Regions from separate parts of the Streptomyces sp. NPDC107538 genome, predicted to be linked through region 1. Evidence: riboswitches for the same ligand, from Rfam matches in the RefSeq annotation. Region 1 holds a riboswitch; each other region holds the start of a gene.
What was found. Region 1 has a riboswitch for cyclic di-AMP ahead of ACZ7MG_RS27650 (M23 family metallopeptidase). Riboswitches for the same ligand answer to the same signal wherever they lie in the genome.
Positions count from the first base shown of each region.

Region 2: linked by a shared signal. The riboswitch ahead of ACZ7MG_RS18820 (transglycosylase family protein) and the one ahead of ACZ7MG_RS27650 (M23 family metallopeptidase) in region 1 are both predicted to bind cyclic di-AMP.
Region 3: linked by a shared signal. The riboswitch ahead of ACZ7MG_RS22555 (M23 family metallopeptidase) and the one ahead of ACZ7MG_RS27650 (M23 family metallopeptidase) in region 1 are both predicted to bind cyclic di-AMP.

Region 1 covers NZ_JBVKAY010000008.1:145,550-151,989, reverse strand. Annotated here, with positions in the region: gene ACZ7MG_RS27665 (bifunctional acetate--CoA ligase family protein/GNAT family N-acetyltransferase) at 1-1,410, opposite strand, end outside; gene ACZ7MG_RS27660 (HPr family phosphocarrier protein) at 1,613-1,894, shown strand; gene ACZ7MG_RS27655 (GntR family transcriptional regulator) at 2,089-2,793, opposite strand; gene ACZ7MG_RS27650 (M23 family metallopeptidase) at 2,998-3,786, opposite strand; cyclic di-AMP (ydaO/yuaA leader) riboswitch at 3,799-3,972, opposite strand; gene ACZ7MG_RS27645 (M16 family metallopeptidase) at 4,209-5,597, opposite strand; gene ACZ7MG_RS27640 (M16 family metallopeptidase) at 5,594-6,440, opposite strand, start outside.
Region 2 covers NZ_JBVKAY010000005.1:92,508-98,947, reverse strand. Annotated here, with positions in the region: gene ACZ7MG_RS18835 (nucleoside triphosphate pyrophosphohydrolase) at 1-169, shown strand, start outside; gene ACZ7MG_RS18830 (cytochrome P450 family protein) at 259-1,662, shown strand; gene ACZ7MG_RS18825 (LysM peptidoglycan-binding domain-containing protein) at 1,789-2,856, shown strand; cyclic di-AMP (ydaO/yuaA leader) riboswitch at 3,039-3,220, shown strand; gene ACZ7MG_RS18820 (transglycosylase family protein) at 3,225-3,932, shown strand; gene eno (phosphopyruvate hydratase) at 4,293-5,573, shown strand; gene ACZ7MG_RS18810 (FtsB family cell division protein) at 5,696-6,193, shown strand; gene ACZ7MG_RS18805 (DUF501 domain-containing protein) at 6,264-6,440, shown strand, end outside.
Region 3 covers NZ_JBVKAY010000006.1:175,562-182,001, reverse strand. Annotated here, with positions in the region: gene ACZ7MG_RS22565 (tyrosine-protein phosphatase) at 1-179, opposite strand, end outside; gene ACZ7MG_RS22560 (alpha-galactosidase) at 436-2,511, shown strand; cyclic di-AMP (ydaO/yuaA leader) riboswitch at 2,814-2,972, shown strand; gene ACZ7MG_RS22555 (M23 family metallopeptidase) at 2,977-3,990, shown strand; gene ACZ7MG_RS22550 (DUF6250 domain-containing protein) at 4,185-4,901, shown strand; gene ACZ7MG_RS22545 (SGNH/GDSL hydrolase family protein) at 5,044-5,829, shown strand; gene ACZ7MG_RS22540 (TetR/AcrR family transcriptional regulator) at 5,955-6,440, opposite strand, start outside.

The sequences.
Region 1 (6,440 bases):
GGTGGCGCGCACGGCGTGCCCCAGGGGCGCGGAGCCGTGGCGCGCCCCCTGCACCACCACGAGCGGCTTGACCGCCGCCGTGCGCCGGGCGAGGCGGGTGAACTTGCGCGGGTTGCCGATGGACTCCAGATACATGAGGACGACATCGGTGTGCGGGTCCTCGTACCAGTACTGCAGGACGTCGTTCCCGGAGACGTCCGCGCGGTTGCCGGACGACACGAAGGTGGAGACGCCCGTGACGCCGGTGACCCCTCCCCCGCGCCGGTGCAGCCGGGACAGCAGCGCGATACCGATGGCGCCGGACTGGGCGAAGAGGCCGATGCGCCCGGGGCGGGGCACCTCGGGGGCGAGCGAGGCGTTGAGCCGTACGTCGGCGGCGGTGTTGATGATCCCGAAGGCGTTCGGCCCGATGATGCGCATGCCGTAGGTGCGGGCCTGGCGCACCAGTTCGCGCTGGCGCTCGCGCCCGTCGGGGCCGCTCTCGGCGTACCCGGCGGAGACGACCACCAGTCCCTGCACGCCGTGTTCCCCGCACTCGGCGACGACCTCGGGGACGTGGGCGGCCGGGACGGCGACGACCGCGAGGTCGACGGGGCCCTCGATGTCGGTGACGGACCGGTGTGCGGGCACCCCGTCGAGATCCTTCTCGTCCTCCCCGAGGGCCCTGTTCACCGCGTACAGCCGCCCGGTGAAGCCGGCGTCCCGGAGGTTGGCGAGCAGGCCGCGGCCCACTCCGCCCGGCGTGCGCCCGGCGCCGACGACGGCGACCGAGCCGGGGGCGAGCAGCCGCTGCACGGATCTGGCCTCGGCCCGCTGCTCCCGGGCGCGCTGCACGGCGAGGGAGCGGTCGGTGGGCTCCAGGTCGAACTCCAGGCGGACGACGCCGTCCTCGAAGCTGCGTTTCTGCTGGTACCCGGCGTCGGTGAACACCTTGATCATCTTGGTGTTGGCGGGGAGCACCTCGGCGGCGAAGCGTCTGATGCCGCGTTCGCGGGCGACGGCGGCGATGTGTTCGAGGAGGGCCGAGGCGACGCCGCGGCCCTGGTGGGCGTCCTGGACGAGGAAGGCGACCTCGGCCTCGTCGGCGGGGGCGGACGCGGCCATGCCGTCGGCGCCGATGCGGTCGTAGCGTACGGTGGCGATGAACTCGCCGCCGACCGTGGCGGCGAGCCCCACCCGGTCCACGAAGTCGTGGTGCGTGAAGCGGTGGACGTCCTTGGCGGACAGGCGAGGGTACGGCGCGAAGAAGCGGTAGTACTTCGACTCGTCCGAGACCTGCTCGTAGAAGCTGACAAGACGCTCGGCGTCATCGACGGTGATGGGCCTGATGCGTGCGGTGCCGCCGTCGCGCAGCACCACGTCGGCCTCCCAGTGGGCGGGGTACTCGTGCCGGTCCGGCGAGGTCTGCATGGGCCCCAGAGTACGGCTCGCGTACGCATGCGGCGCGGGCCAGTCTGGGGAGGCACAACAGAAGCACGACACAAGCGCGACAGCCGGTTCGTGGTCAGGCCGTGGGCCCGTTCCGGTACGTCGCCCCATATGGGAAACTGGTCTAGACAACCCGGTCTAGACCTCTCTGCAGCACCCGAGACACCTGAAGGGCAGCATCAACATGGCTGAGCGCCGCGTCAACGTCGGCTGGGCCGAGGGCCTCCACGCCCGCCCCGCATCCATCTTCGTCCGGGCCACCACGGCCTCCGGTATCCCCGTGACGATCGCCAAGGCCGACGGGAACCCCGTCAACGCGGCCTCCATGCTGGCGGTCCTGGGCCTCGGCGCCCAGGGCGGCGAGGAGATCGTGCTCGCCTCCGACGCCGAGGGCGCGGACATCGCGCTCGACCGTCTGGCCAAGCTCGTCGCCGAGGGGCTCGAAGAACTCCCCGAGACGGTCTGACCGACCGGGCGACCGCAACGGGTGACCGCGGCGGAAAGGCCTGAAAAGCCTCCCACACACATCACCCGCACAAACGCCGAAGGGCTCGTCCGTTTTATCGGGCGAGCCCTTCGCATTTACGTCCTGATTCCGTTCTGCGGGCAGCAGAAATAATGCCCCACGGAATTCTTCCCTCTTTGTATACGGCTTCCGTGTTAATGCCGCAGGCTCGGCATGTTTACGGGGTGTTGCGAAGTCCTCACACGGTCCGGGCGTTCCGTCCCGGCGGCCCCGGCCGGAAATCGGAGCCGGTGCGCGGCGGTGGCGCGCTCGGTGTGCAGGGAGGTGATCGTCCGGGCCCGGTCGCTGTCGCCGCGTGCGACGGCGTCCACGATGCCGCCGTGCTCCGCCCAGGACTCCACGGGGTCGGCGGGCGCCTCGACCGCGTACATCCAGGCGATCTTGTGCCGCAGCTGGGCGAGTGTCGAGGTCAGGGCGGGGCTGCCGGACGCCTGTGCGAGCGTTTCATGGAACCAGCCGCCCAGGGAGCGCAGATCGTCGCTGGTGCCCCTCCTGGCCCGCTCCTGGCCCAGTCTGACCAGGCCGCGCAACACCTTGAGGTGCGCCTCCGTGCGCCGCTGGGCGGCGCGGGCGGCACCGAGCGGCTCCAGCAGCATGCGCATCTCCAGCAGGTCCGCGGCCTCCTGCTCGGTCGGCTCGGCGACGCACGCGCCCGCGTGCCGGCGGGTCACCACGAACCCCTCGGCCTCCAGGGTGCGCAGCGCCTCGCGCACGGGGACCCGGCTGACGCCGTACCGGCGGGCGAGCAGTTCCTCGGTGAGACGGCTGCCGCGCTCGTAGACACCCGCGACGATGTCATCCCGGATCGCCGTGCATACCGAGTGCGCCGGAATACGCATGACCGACCTCCGTCTTAATCCCCGTGAAACGTCGATAGTTGACGTGTGTTCCAGCGACTCTATTGCAGCGAGCCGGAATTTCCGATGGCGGGCCGGAATCCAGGGATATTTTTTGGACAGGAGGTACGTCACGTCACCACAGGTACGCACAACGAGGAAAGCCCCGGCTCGATGAGCCGGGGCCTCCTCAAAGCGGTGGGTCCGTCAGACGTTCACACCGTGCGAGCGCAGATACGCGACGGGGTCGATGTCCGAGCCGTACTCGGCGGTCGTCCGGGCCTCGAAGTGCAGGTGCGGGCCGGTGACGTTGCCGGTCGCCCCGGAGAGGCCGATCTGCTGGCCGGGCGTGACCGTCTGGCCGACGGAGACGCCGATGGACGACAGGTGGCCGTACTGGGTGTACGTGCCGTCAACCATCTTGATCACGATGTTGTTGCCGTACGCACCGCCCCAGCCCGCCTCGACGACGGTGCCGGAGCCGACCGCGAGGACGGTGGTGCCGGACGCGGCGTGGAAGTCGACACCGGTGTGGCTGCCGGAGGACCAGACGGCGCCGCCGGCCTTGTAGCCGGTGGAGATGTAGGAGCCGCTGATGGGCGAGACATAGGTGTTCAGGCGCTCGCGCTCGGCCGCGCGGGCGGCACGGGCCTTGATCTCCTCGCGCTCCTTGGCGGCGGCACGTTCCTGCTCGGCCTTCTCGGCGGCGGCCTTGCGGGCCTCCTCCTGCGCCTTCTTCTTGACGGCGGCCACCTCGGCGGCCTGCTCCTGGGCGGCGGCCTGTGCGTCGACCTGATCGGCGACCGTGTCGCCGAGGGTGATGATCTGGTTCAGGCCGGTCTGCTCGACGGCGGGCTCCTCCGCGGCGAGCGCGGGTCCGGCCAGGGTCCCGAAGACACCGGTGGTGGTGAGAGCGGCGACGCCCACGTTCCTCGTGGTCGTGCGCTGTACACGGCCGGGACGGCGGTGCTTCCCGGGGGCGCGGGTGAACGCCATGAAGTGGCTGGTCCTTTCCTTCCCTCTCGCCTACCGGGTTAGCTGACGGGTTCGGAGCAGGAAGGTCTCCTACGGCTGCCCCCCGTTTCGCGTGGCTCGCGAAGGGCACCCGATTCACCCCAGGGACTTCGGTGGGTCCCCGGCTCCCCTGGCTCGCGCCATACGGGGACTCGGCGATGACTGTCCGGTGCCGCGGCTGCGGCGAACATCTGACGAACAGCCGGACCGACGCTAAGTGGGCCGTCTTCGAAATAACAAACGGATCACAGGATTTGTTAACTACGCCACAGGTCAGACACGCAACCTCCGCCATCAATACGGACAAACATGGGCCCTGGTGACTCTTCAGTCACCAGGGCCTCACGCGCGTGCGCCGTTCCGTCCGGTTTCTCCTCGGCTTCCGCCCTGCCTCTACTCGGCCTCTACTCGGCGGGTACGACGGTGACTTCGCCGATTCCGAGGGCCCTGACCGGCTCCTCGATCTGCGCGGCGTCCCCGACGAGGACGGTCACCAGACGGTCCACCGGGAAGGCGCTCACGGCGGCCGCGGTGGCCTCCACGGTGCCGGTGGCGGCGAGTTGGCGGTACAGCGTCGACTGGTAGTCGTCCGGCAGGTACTGCTCGACCTGGTCGGCCAGCGTGCTCGCCACGGCCGCGGCCGTCTCGAACTTGAGGGGGGCGACCCCGACCAGGTTCTGTACGGCGACGTCGCGTTCGGCGTCGGTCAGCCCCTCGGCGGCCAGGGTGCGCAGGACCGTCCACAGGTCGTCGAGCGCCGGACCGGTGTTCGGGGTGTCCACGGAGCCGCTGATGGCGAGCATGGCGACACCGGAGCCGTCGGGCGCGGAGCGCAGCACCTGGCCGAACGCGCGCACCCCGTAGGTGTAGCCCTTCTCCTCGCGCAGCACGCGGTCCAGCCGGGACGTGAGGGTGCCGCCGAGGCAGTAGGTGCCGAGTACCTGGGCCGGCCACACCCGGTCGTGGCGGTCGGCGCCCACCCGGCCGATGAGCAACTGCGTCTGCACGGAGCCCGGACGGTCCACGATGATCACGCGGCCGGTGTCGTCGGCGGTCACCGACGGCACGGCGCTCGGCTTGGCCGGGGAGCCCGTCCACGCGCCCAGGGTGTCGCCGAGCAGCGCGTCGAGGTCGACGCCGGTGAGGTCGCCGACGATCACGGCGGTGGCCGTCGCGGGGCGTACATGCCGCTCGTAGAAGGCGCGTACGGCCGCGGAGTCGATGCCCTCGACGGTCTCCTCGGTGCCCTGGCGGGGCCGCGACATCCGGGAGGCGGCCGGGAACAGCTGCCGGGAGAGCTCCTTGGCGGCCCTGCGGCCGGGGCTGGCGGTCTCGTGCGGGATCTCGTCGAGCCGGTTGGCCACCAGCCGCTCGATCTCGCTGTCGTCGAACGCGGGGGCCCGCAGGGCGTCGGCGAGCAGCCCGAGGGCCTTCTCCAGCCGCGACACGGGCACTTCGAGGGACAGGCGTACGCCGGGGTGGTCGGCGTGCGAGTCGAGGGTGGCGCCGCAGCGCTCCAGCTCGGCGGCGAACTCCTCGGCCGAGTGCTTGTCGGTGCCCTCGGAGAACGCCCTGGTCATGATGGTGGCGACACCGTCGAGACCGGCCAGCTCGGCGTCCAGGGGCGCGTCGAGGACGACCTCGACGGCGACGACCTGCTGGCCGGGGCGGTGGCAGCGCAGCACGGTCAGGCCGTTGTCCAGGGTGCCGCGCTCGGGCGCCGGGAACGCCCAGGGGCGGGCGTCGCCGGCCTGGGGCTGCGGGTGGAAGTCCATGGTCGCGAGCTCGGTCACTTCGCCGACTCCTCGGTCTCGTCGGTGGTTTCGGCGGCCTCGGCCGCGACGCCTTCCTCTTCGGCGTCCTCTTCGGCGGCGACGGGCTCGTACACGAGCACCGCGCGGTTGTCGGGCCGCAGGCGGGCCTTGGCGATCTCCTGGACCTCGTCGGCCGTCACCTCCAGGACGCGGTCGACGGCGGTCAGGGCGAGCTTCGGGTCACCGAACAGGACCGCGAACCGGCACAGTTCGTCGGCGCGGCCGGCGACCGTGCCGAGCCGGTCCAGCCACTCGCGCTCCAACTGGGCCTGGGCGCGCTCCATCTCCTCCGCCGTGGGACCCTCGGCGGCGAACCGGGCGAGTTCCTCGTCGACGGCGGCCTCGATCACGGGGACCTCGACGTCGCCGGAGGTCTTCACGTCCATCCAGGCCATGGAGGGCGCCTTGGCCAGCCGCAGCAGGCCGAATCCGGCCGTGACGGCGGTGCGGTCACGGCGGACGAGCCGGTTGTACAGGCGGGACGACTCGCCGCCGCCGAGGATCGTGAGCGCCAGGTCGGCGGCGTCGCACGCGCGCGTGCCGTCCTCCGGCAGCCGGTAGGCGGCCATCAACGCGCGCGCGGGGACGTTCTCCTCGACGACCTCGCGCAGCTGCTCGCCCATGATGTCGGGCAGGGCGCCGTCGCGGGGCACGGGCTTGCCGTCGTAGGAGGGGATGGAGCCGAAGTACTTCTCGACCCAGGCGAAGGTCTGCTCCGGGTCGATGTCGCCGACGATCGACAGGACGGCGTTGTTGGGCGCGTAGTACGTCCGGAAGAACTGCTGGGCGTCCTCCAGGCTGGCCGCCTCCAGGTCGTCCATG
Region 2 (6,440 bases), on a different contig from region 1:
CGGCCTCACCGTCCCGCTGCCCCCCGCCGACGACATCGGCCACAGACTCCTCGCCCTCGCCGCCCAGGCCGAATCCGAAGGCACCGACCCGGAAGCCGCCCTACGCGCGGCGGCCCGCACCTACCGCGACGCGATCCGGACCGCGGAAGGGCTCGGCACCACCGAGTAACACCTGCACGACGAGGTCGAGGGGGAAGCAGCAGAGGGAGGAGCAGCAGACGGAGGGAGGGGCACCGAAAGGCCGGATACCGTCGACTAGTGACCAACCTGCCCGCACCTCCTCCCACCGGCACCCCCGAAGGCACCCCCACCGGCGATCCCGGCGGCACCCCCACGGGAGCCGCCGCCCCCGCGCTCTTCACCTGGGAGTTCGCCACCGATCCGTATCCGGCGTACGCCTGGCTCCGGGAGCACGCGCCCGTGCATCGGACGCGGCTGCCCAGTGGCGTGGAGGCCTGGCTGGTGACGCGGTACGGCGATGCCAAGCAGGCGCTGGCCGACGGGCGGTTGTCCAAGAACCCGGCGCATCACGACGAGCCCGCGCACGCCAAGGGCAAGACCGGTATCCCCGGTGAGCGCAAGGCCGAGTTGATGACGCATCTGCTGAACATCGATCCGCCGGACCACACCCGGCTGCGCCGTCTCGTCTCCAAGGCGTTCACCCCCCGCCGGGTCGCCGAGTTCGCCTCCCGGGTCCAGGAGTTGACCGATCAGCTCATCGACCGGTTCGAGGAGAAGGGCGAGGCCGATCTCATCCACGAGTTCGCCTTCCCCCTGCCCATCTACGCGATCTGCGACATGCTCGGCGTCCCCCGGGAGGACCAGGACGACTTCCGGGACTGGGCGGGGATGATGATCCGGCACGGCGGTGGGCCCCGGGGCGGCGTCGCCCGGTCGGTCAAGAAGATGCGCGGCTATCTCGCCGACCTGATCCACCGCAAGCGCGAGAGTCTCACCGAGCACCCCGCCCCCGGCGAGGACCTCATCTCCGCACTCATCCGCGCCTCCGACCACGGCGAACACCTCACCGAGAACGAGGCCGCGGCGATGGCGTTCATCCTGCTGTTCGCCGGGTTCGAGACCACCGTCAACCTCATCGGCAACGGCACCTACGCCCTCCTCACCCACCCCGAGCAGCGCGCCCGCCTCCAGGCCTCGCTGGCCGCCCAGGAGACCGAGCTGCTCGAAACCGGCGTAGAGGAACTCCTCCGCTACGACGGCCCCGTCGAACTCGCCACCTGGCGCTTCGCGACCCAGCCCCTCACCATCGGCGGCCAGGACATCGCCCCCGGCGACCCCGTCCTCGTCGTCCTCGCCGCGGCCGACCGCGACCCGGCCCGCTTCGACGACCCCGACACCCTCGACCTCTCCCGCCGTGACAACCAGCACCTCGGTTACGGCCACGGCATCCACTACTGCCTCGGCGCCCCCCTCGCCCGCCTCGAAGGTCAGACCGCGCTGGCGACACTCCTCACCCGTCTCCCCGACCTGCGACTCGCGGTGGATTCGGCCGATCTGCGATGGCGAGGAGGGCTCATCATGCGGGGATTGCGCACGCTTCCGGTCGAATTCACCCCGCGGCAGCGGCCCCTGGGAGCCCGTGAGCGACCCGTAGCACTACCCCATTCCGCGGCAGAAGATGACGCTCCCTCAAGTCTGTGATCTTCACGTGATCTGCGCTGCATTAACTTGTGACAACTGATCGACTGCGGCTACGTTCACACGTCAGTGCGAAGGGGGCACCACACCCTTCGCACGGGTCACTGCTGTCGTGTGAAAGGCAACCGCATGCTCTCCGGGAACGGTCGTCACCGTCGCCCCCGTCAGGCTCCGGCCCTGCTCGTCGCGGCCGGAGTGACCGGATCGGCCATCGCCATCCCCCTCCTCGGCGCCACCGGCGCGAGCGCGGCCAGCGGAACCACCTGGGACCAGGTCGCGGAGTGCGAGAGCGGCGGCTCATGGAGCGCGGACACCGGGAACGGACGCTACGGCGGCCTCCAGTTGACCCAGGCCAACTGGGAGAAGTACGGCGGTCTCGACTACGCGACGACCGCCGACCAGGCCAGCCGCTCCCAGCAGATCGCGGTCGCCGAGAAGGCGCTCGCCGACCAGGGCGTCGGCGTCTGGGCCACCTGCGGACTGCTCCACAATCTCGGCGGCGACTCCGGTTCCGCCGACGTGGACACGGGCGTGACCGACGGCTCGACGAAGGCGGACGGTTCGTCCGACGGGTCCGACACCGCAGGTACCTCCGGTACTTCCGATTCGTCCCCCTCGGCCGACGAAAGCGGCAAGACCGGCGAGACCGACAAGACCGGCAAGGCCGACGGAACCGACTCGGCCAAGTCCACCGATGCGGACGCGTCGGCCGATTCGGCCGATTCGACCGACTCCAGCGCGAACGCCGAGGGCGCCGAGGGCTCTGACGGTTCCATCAAGGTCGAAACCGGAACGAACTCGGGCAAGTCGTCACAGAACGACAGCTCTTCGACCGCCGACGACAGTGACGGCGGCACCGGCCGCCACCGTGGCGCCAGCGCCGACGAGAGCTCCGAAGCCGGCACAGAGACCGGCACCGGCACCGGCACGGACGCGGCCGGCGACGACTCCCGCTCCGCCGACTCCAAGTCCTCCGGCCGCCACGCCTCCCGCGGCGCCGACGCGGCGCGCGAGGCCGTCGACGGCGCGTACACCGTCCAGGCGGGCGACAGTCTGACGGGCATCGTGAACTCGCTCGGCCTGGACGGCGGGTGGCGCGGGCTGTACGCGGAGAACGAGGACACGGTCGGAACTGACCCGGACCTTATCCTTCCCGGTCAGACCCTCGAAGTCGGTGCCGAAACGGGCGAAAAGTAGCGACAGTTCAGGTCATGGTTCGCACCTGAATGCCCGTTTTGATCTATGTGGGAGATGAATCACAGACCCCGTGATCGTCTTTGAAATTCGGGCAATCACCTGTTTACGGTCGTGACCGCTCGCCACAGCGGGCCCCTGCGGTCGTACGCCGAATCCTGCCAACGGCCGTGAGGGAACAGTCGTCGCGTCAAGCGCCGTAGGCAGGAGCGGGGGACCCAAGGTAAGTGCCGGGCCCAGCGGTTCACGCTGGACCGGCTCGGGGTGAAGCCGCGTGATGCGAGCCGAAAGGCGAGCGTCCCGCGGCCGGGCAACTCAACCGGCCCGAACCCGACAGCTCACCTCGCAGGCGTCGGTGAGGGGATCTCTCCATGCTGTTCTCCAGCAAGGGCAAGCACCGTCGCCCGTCCAAGGCCGCTCGCGCCATCGCCGTCGCCGGTGTCACCGGCGCCGCCGCCATCGCCGCCCCGCTGATGGCCGCCGGCAGCGCCTCCGCCGCCACCGCCTCCGAGTGGGACACCGTCGCCCAGTGCGAGTCCGGCGGCAACTGGTCCATCAACACCGGCAACGGCTACTACGGCGGCCTGCAGTTCTCCGCCTCCACCTGGGCCGCCTACGGCGGTACGCAGTACGCCTCCACCGCCGACCAGGCGAGCAAGGCCCAGCAGATCGCGGTCGCCGAGAAGGTCCTCGCGGGCCAGGGCAAGGGTGCCTGGCCGGTCTGCGGCACCGGCCTGTCCAGCGCCTCGTACGACGGCGCCGCCGCCTCCAGCGGCAACTCGAACTCCGGCTCCTCCACGCAGCAGAACACGCAGAAGAGCACCCAGGAGAGCACTCAGAAGAGCACCGAGGACACCCGCGCCTCCCGCTCCTCCGAGCGCGCCACCGTCGAGACCCCGACCGGCAAGAAGGTCAAGAAGGGCGACGGCGAGTACAAGGTCGTCAAGGGCGACACCCTCAGCGCCATCGCCGAGAAGGAGAACGTCAAGGGTGGCTGGGAGAAGCTCTTCGAGCTGAACAAGGACATCATCGACGACGCCGACTTCATCTTCCCGGGCCAGCAGCTCCACCTGAGCTGACCCGTCGCAGCCCGGTGGGACGGGTCAGGCTGGGCCGAAAAATCCGGCCGCTCCCCAGCTGAACCACAGCCCGCTCACATCCGTGTCCTCCATAGTGAAGACCTCGTGAGGGCCGTCCCCCCGTCCCCACGGGCTCCCCGCCTCGGTGCGCATTCCCCCGTACGCACCGGGGCGGGGCTTTTCTTTGTTCTGTTCACTTTCTCGCCCACCCCCCCTTTGTTCCGGACTGAAACAATGGGTACCGTCTGTCTGTCCACGGGACGGTCGGTCGGCTGCCGACGGCCCGGGGGCGGTTAGGCTCTAGTCGCAAGGCCCGCGGGCCCCGCACTTTCAGCGTCACATTCCATGAAGGAGATGCTCGTGCCGTCCATCGACGTCGTCGTAGCCCGGGAAATCCTCGACTCGCGAGGCAACCCCACCGTCGAGGTCGAGGTCGGCCTCGACGACGGCAGCACGGGTCGTGCCGCCGTTCCGTCCGGCGCCTCCACCGGTGCCTTCGAGGCCATCGAGCTGCGTGACGGTGACCCGAACCGCTACCTCGGCAAGGGCGTCGAGAAGGCCGTCCTCGCGGTCATCGAGCAGATCGGCCCGGAGCTCGTCGGCTACGACGCCACCGAGCAGCGCCTGATCGACCAGGCGATGTTCGACCTGGACGCCACCGACAACAAGGGCTCCCTCGGCGCCAACGCCATCCTCGGCGTCTCCCTCGCCGTCGCCCACGCCGCCTCCGAGGCCAGCGACCTCCCGCTCTTCCGCTACCTGGGCGGCCCGAACGCGCACCTGCTGCCCGTTCCGATGATGAACATCCTGAACGGCGGCTCGCACGCCGACTCCAACGTGGACATCCAGGAGTTCATGATCGCCCCGATCGGCGCGGAGTCCTTCTCCGAGGCCCTGCGCTGGGGCGCCGAGGTCTACCACACCCTCAAGAAGGTGCTGAAGACCAAGGGCCTGTCCACGGGCCTCGGCGACGAGGGCGGCTTCGCCCCGAACCTGGAGTCCAACCGCGCCGCCCTCGACCTCATCATCGAGGCCATCAAGGAGGCCGGTTACACCCCCGGCGAGCAGATCGCCCTCGCCCTCGACGTCGCCGCCTCCGAGTTCTACAAGGACGGCGTCTACACCTTCGAGGGCAAGGAGCGCTCCGCCGCCGAGATGACGGAGTACTACGCCGACCTCGTCGCGGCCTACCCGCTCGTCTCCATCGAGGACCCGCTGTTCGAGGACGACTGGGCCGGCTGGAACACCATCACCGAGAAGCTCGGCGACAAGGTCCAGATCGTCGGCGACGACCTCTTCGTCACCAACCCCGAGCGTCTCGCCCGCGGCATCGAGGAGGGCTCGGCCAACGCCCTGCTCGTCAAGGTCAACCAGATCGGCTCGCTGACCGAGACCCTGGACGCCGTCGAGATGGCCCAGCGCAACGGCTTCAAGTGCATGATGTCCCACCGCTCCGGCGAGACCGAGGACGTCACCATCGCCGACCTCGCCGTCGCCGTGAACTGCGGTCAGATCAAGACCGGCGCCCCGGCCCGCTCGGACCGCGTCGCCAAGTACAACCAACTGCTGCGCATCGAGGAGATCCTCGACGACGCCGCGGTCTACGCCGGCCGCAGCGCCTTCCCCCGCTTCAAGGGCTGACTCCCGGCGGTCGGCAAGTAGGAAGCGTCGTACGTACGTCCCCGTACTCGGTCCCGTACCGTGTGCGGGGACGTACGCACATGCGCGCAGGAGACAGGCAGAGGCGGAAGGGGAAGCGGGACATGGCCGTGAAGGACCGGGACCGGGACCGTTTCTCCACCGCGACCCGGCTGAAGGTGCTCGGTGAGCAGACGGCCGCCCGGGTCTACCGCTCCCAGGCCAAGCGCCAGGTCCGCCGCTCCCGGCTGACCGGCCGGGCCGCGCTGCTCGCCCTCGTCCTCTGCTCGATGATCGTGGCGCTCGCCTATCCCATAAGGCAGTACGTCTCCCAGCGCGCCGAGATCGCCGACGTACGGCGGGAGCGCCAGGAGGCGCGCGAGCGCGTCGAGGAGTTGCGCGACCTCAAGGCGCGCTGGCAGGACGACGCGTACGCCGAGCAGCGCATCCGGGAGCGGCTGCACTATGTGATGCCGGGCGAGACCGGCTACACCATGATCGACCCGGACGCGGCGAAGCAGTCCCGTACGACGCAGGGGGCGGCCGACCGTCCCTGGTACACCAATGTCTGGGACGGGGTCGACAAGGCCGACGCCGCCGACAGCCGAACGGTCACCCCGTGACCGTCAGGCCGTGACCGTCACCCCGTGACCGTGAACCGATCAGCCACACCGAGGACTTGAGTAGCAGGTTATGCAGACCCCTCCGCCGCCCACCGAGCGCACCGAGCCGACCGACGCCGATGTCGAGGCCTTCCAGCAGCAGTTGGGCCGCCCGCCGCGCGGGCTGCGCGCGATCGCGCACCGCTGCCCCTGCGGACAGCCGGACGTCGTCGAGACGGCGCCGCGCCTGCCGGACGGGACGCCCTTC
Region 3 (6,440 bases), on a different contig from region 1:
TGCAGGCCCAGGGAGTCCAGGAACGCGGCGTCCTCGTCGGTCGCGTGCGCCAGGTGGCCACTGCGGAACAGCACTCCGTGACGCACCCGGCGGCCGTCCACGGTCGGCAGACCGCCCACGTCCCGGAAATTGCGCACTCCGGTCAGCTCCGGCTCGGTCGACGGGATCTGCTGCGTCACGGGGGCTCCCTCCCATCCGGCCGCCGGCGCCGAGCGCAGACGGGCACGCACTCGACATCGAGGCGCGCACTCGACGATACGACATGGGTGCGTACGCCAATGAGTTGTCCACAGGCGGGTGCGAGAGGTCCGCAGAAGTTGTCCACAGGCGCTCGGCCGACGCGGCGGCGGTTGTCCACAGGCGCCGCCGAGCGTCCGTGACGACCTGCGATGATGTCGAAGCCCGATCGCACCTGTTCGAATCTGTGGGGTCTTGATGTTGGAAATCGGCGCAGACGGCCGGACCTGGCTTCTCACCGGGCCCAGGAGCAGTTATGCCCTGCGGCTCACGGAGAACGACGAACTGCTGCACCTGCACTGGGGTCCCCGGATCGCCCTCGCCGACGCCGAGGAGCTGGCCGCCCGGCAGCAGTTGCCGTACTGGCCGTTCGAGGCCCCGGTCGACGGTCACGAGGAGTACCCCGTCGAGGGCGGCCCCCGCTTCACCCGTCCCGCGCTCTCCGTGCGCACGGACGAGCGGCGCGGCACCGAGTGGACCTTCCAGGGGCACGAGGCCGAGGGCGACGAGCTGCGGCTGCGGTTCGGCGACGACGGACTCGGGATCACCCTGCACTACCGGATGCGCGACGACGTGGTCGAGCGCTGGGTGACCCTCGCCAACGAAGGGCCGGCGGTGGAGCTGCTGCGGGCCGACTCGGCGACCTGGACGCTGCCGCCGCTCTCGGAGGAGTCCTGGCGCCTCTCCCAGCTGCACGGGCGGTGGGCGGCGGAGTCCCGGCTCGTGCGCGGCGACCTGACCTACGGCGAGAAGGTCATCGGCAGCCGGCGCGGCCACACCGGGCACCAGCACCTGCCCTGGGTCGCCCTGGACACCGACGCCACCGAGGAGCGCGGCGAGGTGTACGGCTGCGCCCTGGGCTGGTCGGGGTCCTGGCGGATCGCGGTCGCCCAACTCCCGGACGCGCGCGTGCAGATCACCGGCGGCGCCGGATACGACGAGTCCGGACTGCTGCGGCTGGACACGGGGGAGACGTTCACCACGCCCGTCTTCGCCGGCCTGTGGAGCGACGGCGGCTTCGGCGGGGCCAGCCGCGCCTGGCACGCCTACCAGCGGACGTACGTCATCCCGGACGCGGACCAGGACCGGCCGGTGCTCTTCAACTCCTGGGAGGCCACCGAGTTCGACATCTCCGAGGACCAGCAGGGGACGCTGGCGCGGGCGGCGGCGGCCATCGGGGTCGAGCTGTTCGTGGTGGACGACGGCTGGTTCGGGAACCGTACGAGCGACCGCGCCGGGCTCGGCGACTGGGCGCCCAATCCGGACCGCTTCCCCAAGGGGCTCAAGCCGCTCGCCGACTATGTGCACGCCCTCGGGATGCAGTTCGGTATCTGGGTCGAGCCGGAAATGGTCAATCCGGACAGCGAGCTGTACCGGGCGCACCCCGAATGGGCACAGTTCCAACCGGGACGAAAGCGGACGGAGCTGCGCAATCAGCTCGTTCTCAATCTCGCCCGCGAGGACGTCCAGGAATACCTCTGGGAGCGGCTGGACGCACTGCTCTCCAGCGCGCCGATCGACTATGTGAAGTGGGACTTCAACCGCTGCTTCACCGATGCCGGCTGGCCCGGTGAGCCGTATCCGCAGAAGCTGTGGGTCGAGCATGTGCGTGCCTTCTACGCCCTGCTGGACCGGCTGCGGGCCGCGCACCCGGGGGTGGCCTTCGAGTCGTGCTCGGGCGGCGGCGGCCGGATCGACCTCGGGGTGATGGCGCGGACGGACCAGGTGTGGACCTCCGACAACACCGACCCGCTGGACCGGCTCGCCATCCAGCACGGCTTCAGCCAGATCCACCCGGCCCGGGCCATGGCCGCCTGGGTCACCGACAGCCCGAACAACCAGCTCAACGGCCGGGTCAGCTCGCTGCGGTTCCGGTTCGTCAGCGCCATGGCCGGGGTGCTCGGCGTCGGCGGTGACCTCACCGAGTGGACCGAGGAGGAGCTGGCCGAGGCGCGCGGCTGGGTCGAGCTGTACAAGGAGATCCGGCCGGTCGTGCAGCGTGGTGATCTCTACCGGCTGCGGCCCCCGGCGGGCGGGCTGAGCGCCGTGCAGTACGTCCACGGGGACGAGGTCGTGGTCCTCGCCTGGCTCCAGGCCCAGCACTACGGCGAGCCGCTCGGCCCGCTCCGGCTGCGCGGACTCGACCCGGAAGGCAGGTATGAATGCCGCGAAACGGGCGAAGTGTACCGAGGGGCGGTGCTGTTGCATCACGGGGTGCGGACGGGGCTGCGTGGTGACTTTGATGCGGCAGTTATCCGCCTGCGTCGCACTTGAGTGAACTGTCCGAAATGCAGCCGTAATTCCAACAAGCCCTGGAATAAAGCCTACTGGTCCGTAGGGGCGTGAGCAGCGTCATATTCGTGACGTTCCGCTGTCGTCATGTGCACGTAATTCGTGGGCTTTTCCAGGGCGGTTGATAAATGTCCAAGACCGGTCTTTTACGGAGCGTGATCGTGGATTGATGTAAGGATCAGGGAGGAAGACGCACAGGAAGTCCCAATGGTTGTCTCTGTGGGCACAAGTCGCTTACGTTCGGCGTCAATCCGGACGGACGCCCAATCCTGCCGCCGACCGGAGCCGCGTACCGACCCGATCCACGGCAGGAGCGGGGGACCCACAGGAATCACCGCCTGTTCCGGTTCCCGGAACGGCTAGGGGTAAAGCCGTGCGCAAGCACGGCCGGACATCTCCAGTCCGCACCCGACAGCTCACCTCGCAGGCGCCGGAGAGGAATTCGCCATGCCCGCGAAGGGTAAGCACCGCCGTCCGAAGTCCCAGCGTTTCACCCGCTCGATCGCCGCCGCCGGGACCGGTGGCGCGGCGCTCGCGCTGCCCCTGATCGGAGCCGCCGGCGCCCACGCCGCGACCCCGGCTGCCGCCGTGTCCGGGGTGTCCGAGAAGACGGCCACCCTCACCGCCGAGAAGGCCGCGGCTGAGGCGGGCGCGCGGATCGAGCAGGCCGAGAAGGCCGCGCAGGCGGAGAAGAGCACCACCAAGAAGGCGGCGACCAAGACCTACTCGGTCAAGGTCGGCGACTACCTCGCGAAGATCGCGGACGAGCAGGACGTCGAGGGCGGCTGGAAGCAGCTGTACTCGGACAACCGCACCGCGATCGGCTCCGACCCGTCGCTCATCCACCCGGGACTCAAGCTCAGCATCGGCGGCCAGGCCGCCTCGGGCGGTTCGTCGCAGTCGTCGAAGCCGCAGCTGTCGCAGTCCTCGAAGGCCGCCGAGTCCTCCGAGTCCTCGAAGTCGTCCACGTCCTCCGGCTCGGCGAAGCAGGAGTCGAAGGACACCCAGGCGTCGACCTCCACGTCGAGCAACCAGTCCTCGTCGTCCAGCGGCGCCGGCTTCAGCGTGCCGATCCAGGGCGCCACCGTCGGCACCGCGTACAAGACCGCCGGCAGCATGTGGTCCAGCGGCTACCACACGGGCGTCGACTTCGTGGCCCCGACCGGGACCAGCCTCAAGGCCGTCGGCGCGGGCACCGTCGTCTCCGCCGGCTGGGGCGGCGCGTACGGCAACCAGGTCGTCATCAAGCTCGCCGACGGCTACTACGCCCAGTACGCCCACCTGTCCTCGCTCTCGGTCTCCGCGGGCCAGTCCGTGACCGGCGGCCAGCAGATCGGCCTCTCCGGCGCCACCGGCAACGTCACCGGGCCGCACCTCCACTTCGAGATCCGGACCAGCCCGAACTACGGCTCGGACATCGACCCGCTGGCCTACCTCCGCTCGAAGGGCGTCAGCGTCTGACGGCATCTCCGTCCGCCGTACACGCCGCAGGCCGGTTCCCGTAATCGGGGGCCGGCTTTCGGCGTTTTCCGACCGCCGTGGTCCTTGTCGTCGTGTTGCGGTCCCGTGGCACGGCCGAGAGGGGTCTCGACAGTGCCGCCCGACACGGGAAGAGTGATCCTTGTAAGCGCTTTCTGCCCGTGCGAAGGAGCGTCATGACCACCCGTAGAGCTTTCGGAGTCCTCGCGGCCGGTGCCGCTCTCGCGGCGCTCGCCCCGGCGGGCACCGCGTCCGCGCACACGCCCCGGCGGCGCGGCCGGCTGATCGCCGCCGACGACTTCCGGCACGGGCTCGGGCAGTGGGCCGTGGAGTTGGAGCGGGGCGGCGCCGTCACGGCCGCGCGCGGTGTGCTGGAGGTCGATGTGCCGGCCGGGGCCACGGTCTGGTTCAGGCGGAGGCTGGAGGGGCCGTACGCCGTCGAGTACACGGCCACACCCGTCTCGGCGGGCGGGGCCAACGACCGGGTCTCCGACCTCAACAACTTCTGGAACGCCGTCGATGTGCGCTCGCCCGGTGATCTCTTCGCCACTCCGCGCGGCGGCGCACTCGCCGAGTACGACTATCTGAAGACGTATTACGTCGGATACGGGGCCAACACCAATACGACGACGCGGTTGCGCCGGTATGTGGGTGAGGCGGGTGTGCGGCCGTTGATCTACGACTACACCGAGCCGTTGCTCGTCGCGAACGAGCCGAACCGCGTGCGGATCGTCTCCGACGGGTCGACGGTGCGGTGGTGGAACAACGGGCGGCTCGTGTTCGACTACGTCGACCCGGCGCCGTACACGGGTGGGCACTTCGGGTTCCGGACCACGTGGAGCCACTTCCGGATCGAGGACTTCCGGGTGTGGAGGACGGGCGGGCGACACTGATGGCCTGGTGTATTCCGGCTTGACCAACACTTGACGCGTGGTCTATCTCACCGACCGTCAAGCCCTTATTACGGTCGCGTAGGTCACATCGGAAGGTGAATCATGGGCCGATGTGGCAGACGATTCGAATGACAGCAGAGCGATGATCGGGTCGTACGTGGCGCTGGGGGACAGCTTCTCCGAGGGCGTCGGCGACCCCGGGCCCGATGGGCGGTTCGTCGGCTGGGCCGACCGGTTCGCGGTGCTTCTCGCGGACCGGGTGCCCGAGGGCGACTTCGACTACACCAACCTGGCCGTGCGGGGGAAGCTCCTCGACCAGATCGTGGAGGACCAGGTGCCCCGGGCCCTGGAACTCGCGCCGGACCTCGTCTCCTTCTGTGCGGGCGGCAACGACATCATCCGTCCCGGCACCGATCCCGACGAGGTCGCCGAGCGGTTCGAGCGGGCCGTGGTCCGGCTCACCTCGGCCGTCGGCACGGTCATGGTGACCACCGGGTTCGACACCCGTGACGTGCCGGTGCTGAGGCATCTGCGGGGCAAGATCGCCACGTACAACCTGCATGTACGGGCCATCGCCGACCGGTACGGGTGTCCCGTGCTGGACCTGTGGTCGCTCAAGACCGTGCAGGACCGCCGGGCCTGGGATCTGGACCGGCTGCATCTGTCGCCGGAGGGGCACACGCGGGTCGCGCTGCGGGCCGGGCAGGTGCTGGGTGTCGACATTCCGGCGGATCCCGACCAGCCGTGGCCGCCGTTGCCGCCGCGCGGGACGCTGGAGATGCGGCGGGACAACATCCAGTGGGCGCGGGAGTATCTGGTTCCGTGGATCGGGCGGAGGCTGCGCGGGGAGTCGTCCGGGGACCATGTGTCGGCGAAGGGGCATCTGTCGCCGGACGACATCAAGATGCGGATCAGGTCTGTGGCCTGAGGGCGCCTCACTCCGGTGTCGGCGCCTGATCGCCGTGGGGCGGCTGCTTCGTGGGCGGCGTTCTGTGCGTCGTGGTTGACCGCGCAGTTCCCCGCGCCCCGGACGGGGCGCGGCCTCGGCTTCGTTCAGCGTGTCGACGCCGTCAAGGTCTCGCGGGTCAGGCCCAGTTCGTGGGCCAGGGCCTCGTCGGCCCAGTGCTGGGCACGGGTTCGGGAGACGGCTCCGTCGTAGGCGGTCAGCTGGACGGCCAGGCCGTCCAGGAGGGCGGTGAGGCGGAGGGCCGTGGCCGCGGGGTCGGGGCAGTGGAACTCCTCGGCGGCCACACCGGCTTCGATGACCTCGGTGAGGGCGGCCTTCCACTGCCGGTCCAGGTCGCGGGTGACCTCGCGCAGGGCCGGTTCGCGCAGGGAGGCCGCCCAGCCCTCGATCCACAGGCGCCACCCCTTGGCCTGGCCGGTCGGGGCGTACCAGCGGACCGCCGTCCGCAGCCGGCGCAGCGCCGTGGTGCGGCGGCCCAGGAGCTTGCGGAGATGGGCGAGATCGTCCTCGGCGGCGTACCGGAAGGCCTCGGCCACCAGCCTCTCCTTGGTCGAGAAGTGGTAGAGCACCAA